Regions from separate parts of the Solwaraspora sp. WMMB762 genome, predicted to be linked through region 1. Evidence: riboswitches for the same ligand, from Rfam matches in the RefSeq annotation. Region 1 holds a riboswitch; the other holds the start of a gene.
The links. A riboswitch is a leader RNA that binds a small molecule or an ion and turns the genes downstream of it on or off. The one in region 1 is predicted to bind cobalamin.

Region 1 (7,567 bases):
TGGCGATCAGCAGGACCCGAACCGGCGATCCGGAGCGGGGTCGCGGCACCGTGGCGAAGACCTCACTCAAGCAGCGGGCAAGCACCCGCCGGGTGAGCGCTCGACGTGCCTCGCTGTATCGGGCTCGGCTGATCAGGATGAAGGCGGGGCCGGCCAGGGTGTGCCAGGTGTGCGCTACGCCCTGTGCGGCGACCGCCGCAGTCAGGGTTTCCCGCAGGGTCAGTACGTCCATGCGGCGAGCGGCGCGGGCGATCCCACGGGCTGCGGACTCGGTGTGGTGGTCGACGGCAGGGTGGACGACGGGCTGCAGTGTCGCCTGTCGGCGAGCCTGCAGGGCGGCTTCCGCCGCGGACACGCCACGCGCGGTCAACTGGGCCATCACCGTGAGCGCGGCCACGTCCTGTGGCGTGTAACGGCGATGTTGACCGGCTTGGTGACCGCTGGGGCCCAGCCCGTACCGCTGGTGCCAGGACCGCAGCGTCGTGGGGGCCACACCGAGCCGGCGGGCGAGTGCACCGGCGGGCAGCGGCGATTCGGTCGGAGTTCGGCAGTCGTCGGGTGCCGGGGGGTGGCGGCCGGTGGACGGCATGAGGTGAGGCGGCCGGTCGTCACTCATCGGCGTCCCTGCGGCGTGAACACCGACCAGACCCCCGCCGAGGACGGTGCCGTGACCGGTGCGGTTGCGGAGGGCTCCCGGAGGTGACGGTGACTCATGGTCTCGTCTCGGGTGCGGACGCGGGTCGCGGGAGTCGCTGGGCGCGCGTCAGGTCGCTGAGCTGGTTGTCGGCATCGCGTCGTGTGTCGCAGCAGGCCGGTGCTTCCGCGAGGAACTGCTGGATCGTGATGAGCAGTTCGGTCAGGACGCGCACCTGGTGGGTCAGGCTACGAAGCCGGGCCTCGCGTGCTCCGAGTTGCCGGCGCGCGGTGGCGAGACGTTCGTAGTCGGCGACCGGTAGGACGACGAGTTCTTCGCCGTTGATGATCGTGCGTCGGGGCCGCAGCGGTTTGCTCATGGGGTGCTCCGCTCGTGGTGCGGGACAGGGGTGATCGGCCGGCAGGTGCACAGGTTGACGTCGAGGCGATCCCCGCAGCGTGCTCGGACGCTGAGCTTGCATGGCATGCTCCTGAGCGTGAACCGCAGACGGTGCGGCTCGCCAATGCCGGTCGGCATACGGTGCTGTCGAATCGATGCCGCGCGCACCTCTGTCTCCTTCCGGCCGTGAAGACTCGGCACGGAGAGGGTGCGATCGAGCGCAGCACGGGGGACGTGCCGTCGCTGATGGTCAACCCGCCCTCGAAGGTCACCGAGCTCGCCACAGGCCTCGTGCATGTGGACAGCGGGCAGGTCTTCGGACTCGTGGGCGTGACCGGGAGATCCCGGGCTTCCTAGTGACCGTCACTTCCCAAACCCGAATCGGGTCCAGTGTCCTCGACGATGGTCGTTCCCACTTACCGCTGCGGGGCAGTCCCGGACTCACACCGGGTTCCCTCTTGCGCCGCCACGACTGGATGCCGCAGCAGACCGGCTGCGAGGCAAGGATACCGTGTCAGAGCTCTCGAACTGGCCGGCATCTATCAAGCCATCGCTGTCGACGACAACCCGGGTGGCGGCGCTGCGCTAGACCTGCGGTAACACCGGGCCGAGCAGACCACTGGCGCGCAACGTGCGATGTACCACCGGATGCTCGGCGGGCAGGCCGTACCAGTGTCGGTACACGGCCAGAACGACGTCCCGAAGGTGCGCCGGAGGCAGGGGTGCCCGTGGGCGTCAGCCGGTAGAAGCCGTAGCCGGTGTGTTCCCGTGTGGTGTGGTGGCGCGTAGTCCCGGATGGGCAGCTCCCGAACGCCCAGTCGTTGGGAGAAGGTGATGCGCCGGTGCCGTAGTGTTTGCTCACCACGTTCGATGCACGCTATCTGCGGTCCACCGCGTAGGGGATGACGGTGCGCCGGTTCTCGTCGATGAGTAGGCCGCCGGCGGCGGGCGGACGGGCGCGTTGGGCGCAGTCGCGGCGTTCGCAGATGCGGCAGCCGAGGCCGATCGGGGTGGCGGTGCGGGGGTCGTCGAGGGCGATGCCGTCGCTGTAGACGAGCCGGTGGGCGTGGCGTACTTCGCAGCCGAGAGCGACGGCGAAGGTGCTGCGCGGGCTGTGGTGTCCGCGTCCGCCGTGGGTGACGGTGCGGGCGATCCAGAAGTAGCGTTTTCCGTCGGGCATCTCGGCGACCTGGGTGAGGATCCGTCCGGGGGCGGCGATCGCCTCGTAAATGATCCACAAAGGGCAGGTGCCGCCGAAGCGTGAGAAGTGGAAGTCGGTCGCGGACTGTCGTTTCGAGATGTTCCCGGCGCGGTCGACGCGCAGGAAGGCGAACGGTACTCCGCGGCGGGTCGGTCGTTGCAGGGTGCTGAGCCGGTGGCAGACGGTTTCGAAGCTGACGCCGTACTGGCCAGCGAGCAGGTCGACGTCGTAGCGCAGTTGTTCGGCCTGGCGGTGGAAGTCGGTGTAGGGCATGAGCAGCGCGCCGGCGTAGTAGTTGCCGAGGCCGATGCGGGCCAGCGCGGTCGCCGGCGGCGAGGTGAGGCCGGTCGCCAGCTCGCTGATCTGGTCGCCGTGTTCGAGGAATGCCAGCTGGGTGGCCATCTGGAAGGCGCGTTGGCCGTTGGCATGGTTGGCGGCCAGGTAGAGCACCCGGCTGTCCGGGTCGAACCGGCGTGATTCGCCGGTGGCGGGGGGAGTCGTGACGACCACCCGGACACCGTGCTGATCGAGCAGGTATTCGCTGAGCGCCTCGGCCGCTCGGGCGGGCGTCAGCCGTAGGTGGCTGGCGAGCTGTTCGGCGGCGGTGTCCAGTGGGTCGAAGTGGTTGTAGTGCTCGTAGAAGAAGTCGCGTACGGCGTCGTGCGGCTCACCGAGCAGCGGCGGGTTGCCGGTGGGTCCGGCGAGGGCGGCGACCCGTCCGACGGCGTCCTGGTAGCGCTGGTGCAGGGCGACCAGAGCGCGGGCGGCGGCCGGGTAGTCGCGGACGAGTTCGACGACCTCGACCGGGTCGACGCTCACGCCGCTCGCCTCGTCGGCCAGCGCGGTGCGCACGTCGGCACCGAGTCGCTCCACGTCGGTGTCGGCGAAGTGTTCCGGATCGACGCCGAGCACCTTGGCCAGGCGCAACAGGATGGGCGCGGTGAGCGTGCGTTGGCTGTTCTCGATCTGGTTCAGATAGCTGGTGGAGATGTCTAGACGGCGGGCGAGTTCGGCCTGGGTGAGGCCATGCTCGCGGCGGAGCCGGCGCAGTTTGGCGTGCGCGTACAGCTTCTTGTCCGCCGTCACTCGTCGCCTCCTCGCGGTGCCCCGAGCTGCGAATATAACACTTGCAAGTTTTGCAAACGTTGCAGTTTCACTGCTCCCGTCGTGGAAAGTACGCATTTTCCGGGCCTCGACGCAGGACCTGTCGGCCGGTGAGCCTGACAGGGTGACCGCCGAGCCTGAGGAGACCCTGTTGATCGAGCACGTCGTACGCGTATCGCCCAGTGCGGAACGGCTGCCCCGCGACCGGCAGCTGGCCTGGGCTCTGGCCGAGGTGGCCACCGCGCGCGCTCCGCTGGACGCCGACGCGGCGGCGATGGTCGCCAACCGGGTGATCGACAACGCCGCGGTGGCGATGGCCGCGCTGTCCCGGCGTCCGGTCGCGGTGGCCCGGGCGCAGGCCCGGCCGCATCGGATGGCCCCGGGCGCGTCGATCTTCGGCGCCGACCCGGCGCTGCGGGTGTCGCCCGAGTGGGCGGCCTGGGCCAACGGCACGGCCGTGCGGGAGCTCGACTTCCACGACACCTACCTGGCGGCGGACTACTCCCACCCGGGGGACAACATCCCGCCGTTGCTCGCCGTCGCCCAGCACGTCGGTGCCAGCGGCGCGGACCTGCTGCGCAGCCTGCTGGTCGCCTACGAGGTGCACGTGGCCCTGGTGACCGGGATCTGTCTGCACAAGCACAAGATCGACCATGTGGCGCATCTGAGCGCGGCGACGGCGTGCGGGCTGGGCGCGCTGCTGCGTCTGCCCACCGAGGTGGTCTACCAGGCCATCGGTCAGGCGGTGCACACCACCACCGCCACCCGCCAGTCCCGCAAAGGCGAGATCTCCTCGTGGAAGGCGTACGCCCCCGCGTTCGCAGGCAAGGCCGCGATCGAGGCGGTCGACCGCGCGATGCGCGGCGAGGGCGCCCCGGCACCCATCTACGAGGGTGAGGACGGATTCATCGCCTGGCTGCTCGACGGCCCGGACGCCACCTACACCGTGCCGCTACCGGCACCCGGGGATCCACTCCGCGGCATCCTGCGCACCTACACCAAGGAACACTCCGCCGAGTATCAGGCTCAGGCGCTCATCGACCTCGCCCGCGCGATGCGCGACAAGCTGCCCGGCATCGACACCGCCGCCGGGGTGGACCGGATCGCCTCGATCGTCCTGCACACCAGCCACCACACCCACCACGTGATCGGTTCGGGAGCCAACGACCCGCAGAAGTACGACCCGACCGCGAGCCGGGAGACGCTGGACCACTCCATTCCCTACATCCTGGCCGTGGCGTTGCAGGACGGGGCCTGGCACCACGTCGGCTCGTACGACCCGCACCGGGCCGGCCGCCCCGACACCGTCGCCCTCTGGAACAAGATCACCACGGTCGAGGATCCGGAGTGGACCCGCCGCTACCACAGCCCGGACCCGACGCAGAAGGCGTTCGGCGGACGCCTGGAGATCACCCTCACCGACGGCACCGTCCTGCGGGACTCCCTCGCCCTGGCCGACGCCCACCCCGACGGCGCTCGCCCCTTCGACCGCCCGGCCTATGTCCGCAAGTTCACCACCCTCGCCGAGGGCGTGGTCCCCGCCGACGCCCAGCGGGAGTTCCTCGACGCCGCCGCCCGGCTCGCCGACCTCACCGGTGAGGAACTGCCGGCGTTGTTCCCCACGGTCGACCACGCGGCGATCGCGCACGCCGACGCCGCCCTACCGGGAGGAATCGTCCGATGACCTACCTGTACGCGCGCACCAGCGCCACCGCCAAACGCGCGGCGCTGCGCACCGGCCTGGCAAGCGGCGAACTGCTGCGGCTACCGGGCGCCTTCAACCCGTTGACCGCCCGGATCGTGCAGCAGACCGGATTCGAGGGGGTGTACGTCTCCGGCGGGGCGTTGTCGGCCGCCGCCGGTCTGCCCGACATCGGCCTGACCACACTGACCGAGGTCGCCAGCTGGGCCGCGGACATCGCCGCCAGCACCGACCTGCCGGCGCTGGTCGACGCCGACACCGGCTTCGGCGAGCCGCTGAACGCAGCCCGCACCGTCCAACGGCTGGAGGACGCCGGACTGGCCGGCTGCCATCTGGAAGACCAGGTCAACCCGAAACGCTGCGGACACCTGGACGGCAAGACACTGATCGCGCCACAGGACATGGTCCGTCGCCTGCGGGCCGCCGTGGCCGCCCGCCGCGACCCCGATTTCCTGATCATGGCCCGCACCGACGCGCGTGCGGTCGAGGGCCTGGACGGTGCGATCGCCCGGGCGAAGGCGTACGTCGACGCCGGAGCGGACGCGATCTTCCCGGAGGCGCTGGCCGACGAGGCGGAGTTCGCCGCCTTCCGGGCCGCCGTCGACGTGCCGCTGTTGGCCAACATGACCGAGTTCGGCAAGGGCCCGAGCCTCACCGTCGACCAACTCCGCGACCTCGGCTACAACCTCGTCATCTATCCGGTCACCACGCTGCGACTGGCGATGGGCGCGGTCGAGTCCGGTCTGCGTCGACTCGCCGCCGACGGCACCGCCACCGGGCTGCTCGACACGATGATGACCCGTTCCCGGCTCTACGAGGTCATCGACTACGACCAGTACAGCCGCTTCGACGTCGATGTCGCCGGTTTCACCCTGCCACCCGACGCCTGACCACCACGCGGGCGCGGCGCGTCCCGAGATACCGGAGGAACGACACTGATGAGTACCGACATCCGCCGTGGCCTGACCGGCGTGGTGGTCGACACCACCGCCATCTCCACCGTGATCAGCGAGACCAACTCGCTGACCTACGGCGGCTACGCCGTGCAGGACCTCGCCGCCTCCCGCAGTTGGGAAGAGGTCGCCCACCTGCTGTGGCACGGCGACCTGCCCCACGCGACCCAACTCGCCGACTTCCGTGCCGCCGAGGCCGCCCAGCGGTCCCTGGACCGCACCGGGCAGGAACTGTTGCGCAAGCTTCCCGAGACCTGCCATCCGATGGACGTGCTGCGCACCGCGGTGTCCTACCTCGGTGCCCAGGACCCGACCGAGGACCTCGCCCACAGCGCGGCCAACCAGGCCAAGGCCCTGTCACTGTTCGCGAAACTGCCCACCGTCGTCGCCCTGGACCTGCGCCGACGTCGGGGACAGGACCCCATCCCACCGGACCCGACACTCGGCTACGCCGAGAACTTCTTCCACATGTGCTTCGGCGAGGTACCGCCCGCCGACGTGGTCCGCGCCTTCGAGACCACGATGATCCTGTACGCCGAGCACAGTTTCAACGCCTCCACCTTCGCCGCCCGAGTGATCACCTCGACGCTGTCGGACCTGTACAGCGCCGTCACCGGCGCGATCGGCGCACTCAAGGGCCCGCTGCACGGCGGCGCCAACGAAGCGGTCATGCACATGCTCGTCGCCATCGACGACTCGGACCGGGTGGAATCCTGGCTGGACGACGCTCTCGCCACCAAGCAGAAGATCATGGGATTCGGGCACCGGGTCTACAAGAACGGCGACTCCCGCGTACCGATCATGCAGAACGCCCTGGACAACCTGATCGCCGCCCACGCCGACGACCGCATTCGCCGGCTCGCCGAGGTGTACACCAGGCTCCAGACCGCCATGTTCCAACGCAAGGGGATCCACCCCAACCTCGACTACCCCTCCGCACTGGCGTACCACGTGATGGGTTTCGACACCCCGACCTTCACACCGATCTTCGTGATGAGCCGCATCACCGGCTGGACCGCGCACATCGTCGAGCAGCTCACCGCCAACGTGCTCATCCGCCCGCTGAGCGCCTACACCGGCCCGCAGCAGCGTCCCGTGCCGGCCTGACCGGCACCGCAACCACCCAGAAGCCCCGACGTCTGCGGTCCCACCAGGACCAGGCCGTCCGTTTCCCACCAGGAGACGCCATGGAACAGCTCACCCACTTCGTGGCCGACAGACGCGTCGCCGGCAGCACCGGCCGATTCGGCGACGTCTACGACCCCAGCACCGGACAGGTCACCCGGCAGGTGCCGATGGCCTCGGCGGACGAGGTCCACGCGGCGCTCGCCGACGCGGCGGCCGCACAACGGGGCTGGGCCGCCACGAATCCGCAGCGCCGCGCCCGAATCCTGATCCGGTGGTTGGCCCTCATCCACCAGCAGGCCGGTGAACTCGCCACGCTGCTGCCGGCCGAACACGGCAAGACCGTCGCCGACGCACACGGTGACATCCAGCGAGGAGCGGAGGTGGTCGAGTTCGCGGGGTCACGGTCGAACCGGACGATCACGCGCTCGGGCGGTCGCGGGGCGGCC
Region 2 (7,567 bases), 3.4 Mb from region 1:
ACTCGGCCCCGACCGGGTACGGGCGGTGCCCCACCCGTCGGTGGTCTCGTTGGCCTGCGCCCGGCTCGGCTGGCCGGTCGAGGAGGTCGACGTGGTCAGCGCCGTCGGCCGCCCGGTACAGCTGCTGCACCCGCTGATCCACCCCGGGCGTCGGCTGCTGGTGCTCAGCGCCGGCACGACCACCCCAGGTGAGGTGGCCGGCCTGCTCACCGCCCGGGGCTACGGACCCAGCCCGCTGACCGTACTGGAACAACTCGGCGGCGTCCGGGAACAGCTGCGGACGGCCACCGCCCAGGACTGGGGCGGCCTCGATGTCGACCCGCTCAACGTCGTCGCGGTGGACTGCCGGGCCGAGCCGGGCACCCCGCCGCTGCCCCGGGTGCCAGGGCTGCCCGACGACGTCTACCAGCACGACGGCCAGCTGACCAAACGGGAGATCCGGGCGGTCACGCTGGCCCGGCTGGGTCCCCTGCCCGGGCAGCTGCTCTGGGACATCGGGGCCGGATCGGGCAGCATCGCCATCGAGTGGTCCCGTGCCCATCCGCAGTGCCGGGCCGTCGCCGTGGAGCACGACCCACGGCGGGCTGAACGGATCGCGGCGAACGCGGCGACACTCGGCGTACCGGGCATCACGGTGGTCGCCGCGGCCGCCCCGCAGGCACTGGTCGGTCTCGACCCTCCGGACGCGGTCTTCGTCGGCGGCGGGGTCACCACCACCGGGCTGCTGGACGCCGCCTGGTCGGCGCTTCGGCCCGGCGGCCGGCTGGTGGCCAACGCGGTGACCATGGAGTCCGAGGTGCTCCTCGCGGACTGGTATGCCCGCCACGGCGGCGACCTGACCCGGATCGCGATCAGTCGGGCAGCGCCGGTCGGCGGCTTCACCGGCTGGCGGCCGGCGATGCCGGTCACCCAGTGGGTGGTGCACCGCCGGTGACCGTCCACTTCGTCGGGGCCGGCCCCGGTGCCGCCGACCTGATCACCATCCGTGGCCGCGAGGTCATCGCGACCAGCCCGGTCTGTCTGTACGCCGGCAGTCTGGTCCCGATCGAGCTGCTCGCCCACTGCCCGCCCGGGGCCCGGCTGGTCGACACCGCCCGGCTGACCCTGGACGAGATCGTCGCAGAGATGGTCGACGCGCACGCCGCCGGGCACGACGTCGCCCGGCTGCACTCCGGCGACCCCTCGCTGTTCAGCGCCGTCGCCGAGCAGATCCGTCGGTTGGACGCCGCCGGGGTGCCGTACCAGATCGTGCCCGGCGTGCCCGCGTTCGCCGCGGCCGCCGCCGCGCTCGGCCGGGAACTGACCGTGCCGGAGGTCGGCCAGACGGTGATCCTGACCCGGGTGTCCGCCAGCTCCACCGCCATGCCGCCGGGCGAGGACCTGGCCACCCTCGGTGCCAGCCGGGCCACCCTGGTGCTGCACCTGGCCGTGCAGCGCATCGACGAGGTGGTGGCCGACCTGCTGCCGCACTACGGCGCGGACTGTCCGGTGGCGGTGGTGGCTCGGGCCAGCCGGCCCGACGAGGTGGCGCTGCGGGGCACGCTGGCCGACATCGCCGGCGCCGTACACGCCGCCGGCATCGTCCGTACCGCCGTGATCGTCGTCGGCGCGGTGCTCGGCGCGGCAGGTTTCCCCGACAGCCATCTGTACAGCGCCGACCGGTGCCGGCAATGACCGGTGACCGCACCGGCTCCAGCCCGGGCGGCGGGCCACGGGTGCTCATTCTCGGCGGCACCACCCAGGCCCGTCAGCTCGCCGCCGCGCTGTCGACCGATCCGCCGGCGCGGGTGGTGACCTCGCTGGCCGGCCGGGTGGCCCGGCCTCGGCTGCCGCACGGCGAGACCCGCATCGGTGGCTTCGGTGGACCGGACGGGCTGGCCCGCTGGCTACGGGACGAACGCATCGGCGCGGTGGTGGACGCCACCCACCCGTTCGCGAACCGGATCTCCACCTCGGCGGTGACCGCCTGTGCCCAGACCGGCACACCGCTGCTGGTGCTGCGCCGGCCGGGCTGGACGGCCGGACCGGGCGACGTCTGGCACCGGGTGCCGGACCTGACCGCTGCCGCCGCCACGCTGCCCGCACTGGGCAGCCGGGCGATGCTGACCACCGGCCGGCAGAGCCTGGCCGCATTCGCGCCGCTGAGTGGCGTCTTCTTCCTGATCCGGACGGTGGACCCGCCGCAGCCGCCGCTGCCCGCCGACCGGGTGCTGCTGCTCGATCGTGGGCCGTACACCGTGGACGGCGAACGGACGCTGATGCGCACGCACGCCATCGACGTGCTGGTCACCAAGGACAGCGGCGGCGACGAGACGTACGCCAAGCTCGTCGCCGCCCGCGAGCTCGGACTGCCGGTGCTGATGGTCGACCGGGCCGCCGCGCCACCCGCACCGACGGTCAGCGATGTCAACGCCGCCGTGACCTGGCTGGCCGGGCTCGGCGCGGCGGCAGGTGCTCAGCCCGGGTAGTGCCGTGGCGTGAAGACCACCGGCGCCGCGTCCCGGCCGTGGTTGACCTGGGTCGCTGACGAACCGACGATCAACAGGGTCCGCATGTCCACCGTGGCCGGGTCCAGATCGGCCAGCGCCACCACGTCGACGCGTTCGCCGGGGCCGCCGATGTCGCGGCCCGCCACCACCGGGGTCTGCGCCGACCGGTGCTCCAGCAGCAGATCCCGCGCCCGGGCCAACTGCCAGGTCCGGCTGCGCGACGCGGGGTTGTAGATCGCGATAACCAGGTCGGCGCGGGCGGCGGCGAGCAGCCTCCGCTCGATCACCGGCCAGGGTTTGAGCCGATCCGACAACGACAGCACGCAGTAGTCGTGCCCGAGCGGTGCCCCCACCCGGCTGGCCACCGCCTGGGCGGCGGTCACCCCGGGCAGCACCCGGACCGGCACGTCCTTCCAGCGGGGCTCGGCGGCGACCTCCAGCACCGCCGTGGCCATCGCGAACACCCCGGGGTCGCCGGAGGAGACCACCGCGACCCGGGCTCCGTCGGCCGCCAGCCGAAGCGCGTGCGCGGCCCGCTGCGCCTCCACCTGGTTGTCCGACGGATGCCGGCGTTGCCGGGGGTTGGCCGGCACCCGGTCCAGGTACGGTCCGTACCCGACCAGGTCGTCGGCGGCCGCGAGAGCGGCCTGGGCCTGCGGGGTGATCCAGTCCCGGCCGGCCGGTCCGAGGCCGACCACCACCACCTCTCCCCGGCCGGACCGGGCGTTGTCGGCGGCGCTCGCCGCGACGGTGCCACCGCGACGGCTGGCCAGCAACGCCAGGGAGAAGTACGGCACCGTCGCCGGGTCGACGTCGGCCAGCGGCTCGACGCGTTCCCCCCCGGTGCTGGCCCGTTCGACGTACCACGCGTCGTCGAGCCGGCCGGCGGCGGTCAGCGCGTCGCGTACCGCCGGGAAGGTCCGGCCCAGCTTGAGCACGGCGGCGGCGTCGGTCTCGGCCAGCCGTCTAGTCAGCTCCGCCCCGGACAGGGTGCCGGGCAGGACGGTGAGCACCTCGTCGGCCTCGACCAACGGCCGGCCGAGTGCGGCGGCGGCACCGCTCATCGAGGTGACGCCGGGCACCACCTCGGTCGGGTACCGGTCGGCCAGCCGCTTGTGCAGGTGCATGTAGGAGCCGTAGAACAGCGGGTCGCCCTCGGCGAGCACGACCACGGTCCGACCAGCGTCGAGATGGGCGGCGAGCCGCCGCGCGCAGTCGGCGTAGAACTCGTCCATCGCCGCCCGGTAGCCGCCGGGATGGGTGCTGCGCTCGGTGGTCACCGGGTAGACCAACGCCTCCTCGATCTGTCCCGCGCGCAGGTACGGCTCGGCGATGGACCGGGCGACGCTGCGACCGTGCCGGGCACTATGGTGCACGATCACGTCAGCCGCAGCGATCAGCCGGGCCGCCTTCACGGTAACCAGTTCCGGGTCACCCGGGCCGAGCCCGACGCCGTAGAGCTGACCCGGTCCGCCGCGACGCGCGTTCAACGCCCCACCTGTCCCTCGTCGTCGTTGGCGATCGCGTTGAGTGCGGCGGCGGCCATCGCGCTGCCACCGCGTCGTCCCCGGACCACCAGGTGTTCCAGTCCACCATGGTCGATCAAAGCCTGCTTGGACTCGGCGGCGCCGATGAAACCGACCGGTACGCCGAGCACCGCCGACGGCCGGCCGGCACCGGCGTCGACCAGCTCCAACAGCCGGAACAGCGCGGTCGGTGCGTTGCCGACGGCGACCACCGCGCCGTCGAGGCGGTCGACCCACAGCTCGACGGCCGCGGCGCTGCGAGTGGTGCCCAGCCGGTCGGCCAGCTCGGGCACCCGGGGGTCGGACAGGGCGCACAGCACCGGGTTGTCGGCCGGCAGCCGGCGCCGGGTGATGCCGGCGGCGACCATCGTGGCGTCGCAGAGGATCGGCGCGCCGGCCCGCAACGCGCCCTGGGCGGCAGCCACCACCTGCGGCGAGAAGACCAGGTCGTCGACCAGGTCGACCATTCCGCAGGAGTGGATCATCCGCACCGCGACCCGGGCCTGCTCGGCGGTGAGTCGGCTCAGGTCGGCCTCGGCACGGATGGTGGCGAACGACTGCCGGTAGATCTCTGCCGCGTCGCGGATATGGTCCATCATTGCTCCTCACGTGCGGTCTGGACGGCCGCACCAAGGGCGGCCCCGGTCGGGAGGCGGATGCTGGTCCGGTCGGGGGCGTCGATCTGGTACCCGTCACCGGTGGCGGTCACCCGGACCATCGGACCGGCCGGACTGCCGCAGCCACGCTCACAGCCGATCCAGTGCACCGGAAGGCGGTGACGACGCCCCGGTGCTGGCACACCGCCGGTCGGGGCCGGCCGCCCGGTGTGCGTCGCTGCCGCGTCGGCGCGCACGTCGGCCCGGGACCGGGCACAGCCCGGCAGCCCGGCGCAGGCGGTCACTCCGAGCCACGGCGAGTCGGGGTCGGTAACCAGCCCGGCGCGGGTGAGCCGGTCCGCCCAACCGGCGGGGTCGGTGACCCGGGGCAGCACCACCCCCCGCCACGGCGTGATCCTCAGCTGCGGCGACGCGGCCGCGAGCAGGTCGACCTGGTCGACTGTCAAGCGTCCCAACGGGACCGCCACGACGAGGGCGAAGTCGCCGTCGGGACGGTGCCGCACCCCGACCTGCGCGACGGGGCCGCCGGCCGGCGTCAGTGGTTGCCACCGCCGCGCGGTACGCCGTACCCCGGGTGCGGTGCCGGCCCGGATCACGACGCGGTCCAGCGCTGCCGGAGTCAGGTCATCGAGGCGCCACGCGCTGCCGGCCGCTGCGTCCGGATCGTCCAGGAAGGCACGGGCGGCGGCGACCGCGACCCGTACCGCGTCGGCGGGCCGGGCCCGCAGCCCGTGGTCGGCACCGGCGAGCAGCACGGTCACCTCGTCGTCCGGTCCGGGCAGCAGACCGACGTCGGCTCGGGCCGCGACGGTGTCGCCTCGGCCATCGTCGATGGCGAAGAGGAACCGCCCGGAGAGCCGGGCCAGGTCCGGCTCCGCGCAGATCGCCGCGTCGAGGGCGCGGACCTGCGCCCCGACGTCCCAGGCCGCCGGGGTGTCGATGTCGGCGAGGGCGGAGCCGAGGATATTGCGGACCCGTTCGTGCGCGGTCGACGGTAGCAGCCCGGCCGTACGCAGCCGGGCGGCGAGCGGTCCGGTGGCGGCGGCCGCGACCGCGCGCACCTGGACGTTTGCCCGGCTGGTCAGTTCGAGATGTCCATCACCGTGGTCGCGGGCGACGGCGGCCAGCAGCCGCAGCTGGGCGGCGGTGAGCAGCCCTCCGGGGCAGCGGATCCTGGCCAGCAGGCCGTCGGCGGCCGGGTGCAGTTGCACGGCACCGGGGCAGGCATCGGGTGCGCCCCGGGCGGGCGGCGATGGCAAGGCGGGCACCCGGCGGATACTACGGGTCGTCCCCGGACGGCGGCCGCCGCACAGCGAATACATCACACCTTGACGAAACGTCCGCCGGTCGTGACAGTGTTCGGTAGCCAGACGCGGCGACAAGCGGAGGAAGTCCGGTGTGAATCCGGTGCGGTCCCGCCACTGTCACCGGGGAGCAGACCCCACCGACGGCCACGGTCCCCTCAGTCGGGTGCCGGAAGGCCGGGGCGAGCGTTGATCCGGGAGCCAGGAGACTCCGGTCGCCGCGACCGACGACCCGGGGCGCGGACCCCGAGGGAGGACCGGGCGTCCGATGATGCTACTTTTGTCCACTTCAGATACTGATCTGTTGAGTGGACGGGCCAGCGGTGCCGACTGGCGCCTGGCAAACCCGACCCGGCTGTCGGTCGACGACCTTCCGCAGCTGCTGTCCGGCGTCGACCTCGTGGTGGTCCGGCTGCTCGGCGGCCGCCGGGCCTGGCCGGACGGGATGGACGCACTGCTGGCCGACGGCCGCCCCGTGGTGGTGCTCAGCGGTGAGCAGGCACCCGACGCCGCCCTGATGGAGCTCTCCACCGTACCGGCCGGGGTGGCCGCCGAGGCGCACGCCTACCTGGCCCACGGCGGCCCACCGAACCTCGCCGAGCTGCACCGGTTCCTGTCCGACACGGTGCTGCTCACCGGGCACGGCTTCGCCGCGCCGCAGCCGGCTCCGGAGTGGGGCGTACTGGAGCGCACGAGCGTGCCGGCGGCACCGGGGCGGCCGACCGTGGCGGTGCTCTACTACCGGGCCCACCACCTGGCCGGCAACACCGGCTTCGTGCACGCGCTGTGCGACGCGGTCGACGCCGCCGGCGGTCGGGCAGTGCCGGTCTACTGCTCGTCGCTGCGCTCGGCCGACCCGCAGCTGCTGGCCACCCTGCGCCAGGCCGACGCCCTGGTGGTGACGGTGCTGGCCGCCGGCGGGACCAGACCGGCGACCGCCGGCGCCGGGGGCGACGACGACGCCTGGGACGTCGGCGCCCTCGCCGAGCTGGACGTGCCGATCCTGCAGGGGCTCTGCCTGACCAGCTCGCGGCAGACCTGGGCGGCCAGCGACGACGGACTGTCCCCGTTGGACGCGGCCACCCAGGTGGCCATCCCCGAGTTCGACGGCCGGCTGATCACCGTGCCGTTCTCGTTCAAGGAGATCGACGCCGACGGGCTGTCGGTCTACGTCGCCGACCCCGAGCGGGCCGCCCGGGTCGCCGGGATCGCGGTCCGCCACGGCGCGCTGCGGCACATCGCGGCGGGCGACAAACGGATCGCGGTGCTGCTGTCGGCGTACCCGACCAAGCACGCCCGGATCGGCAACGCGGTCGGCCTGGACACCCCCGCCAGCGTGCTGGCGCTGCTGCGGACGTTGCGCGAGGCCGGCTACGACGTCGGGCCGCCGGACGGTCCGGACGCGGTCCCCGGCCTGGCCGACGGCGACGGCGACGCGTTGATGCACGCGCTGATCGCCGCCGGCGGGCAGGATCCGGACTGGCTGACCGAGGATCAGCTGGCCGGCAACCCGGTGCGGATCCCGGCCGCCGACTACCGCCGCTGGTACGCGGAGTTCCCGGCCGAGCTGCGCGAACAGGTAGAACGGCACTGGGGTCCGCCACCGGGCGAGCTGTACGTGGACACCTCCC

Region 2: another riboswitch for cobalamin. It lies ahead of cobN (cobaltochelatase subunit CobN); the one in region 1 lies ahead of ACN27J_RS18775 (hypothetical protein).

Annotation. Positions count from the first base shown of each region.
Region 1 covers NZ_JBMHMD010000001.1:4,206,848-4,214,414, reverse strand. The annotation lists gene ACN27J_RS18780 (MerR family transcriptional regulator) at 1-616, opposite strand, end outside; gene ACN27J_RS18775 (hypothetical protein) at 711-1,013, opposite strand; cobalamin riboswitch at 1,324-1,542, opposite strand; gene ACN27J_RS18770 (short-chain fatty acyl-CoA regulator family protein) at 1,911-3,320, opposite strand; gene ACN27J_RS18765 (MmgE/PrpD family protein) at 3,463-5,022, shown strand; gene prpB (methylisocitrate lyase) at 5,019-5,930, shown strand; gene ACN27J_RS18755 (bifunctional 2-methylcitrate synthase/citrate synthase) at 5,979-7,100, shown strand; gene ACN27J_RS18750 (aldehyde dehydrogenase family protein) at 7,181-7,567, shown strand, end outside; partial or broken gene ACN27J_RS18745 (IS5 family transposase) at 7,537-7,567, shown strand, end outside.
Region 2 covers NZ_JBMHMD010000001.1:774,143-781,709, reverse strand. The annotation lists gene cbiE (precorrin-6y C5,15-methyltransferase (decarboxylating) subunit CbiE) at 1-934, shown strand, start outside; gene cobM (precorrin-4 C(11)-methyltransferase) at 931-1,674, shown strand; gene ACN27J_RS03715 (cobalt-precorrin-6A reductase) at 1,671-2,468, shown strand; gene ACN27J_RS03710 (precorrin-2 C(20)-methyltransferase) at 2,456-3,979, opposite strand; gene ACN27J_RS03705 (precorrin-8X methylmutase) at 3,976-4,614, opposite strand; gene ACN27J_RS03700 (precorrin-3B synthase) at 4,611-5,900, opposite strand; cobalamin riboswitch at 6,018-6,148, shown strand; gene cobN (cobaltochelatase subunit CobN) at 6,205-7,567, shown strand, end outside.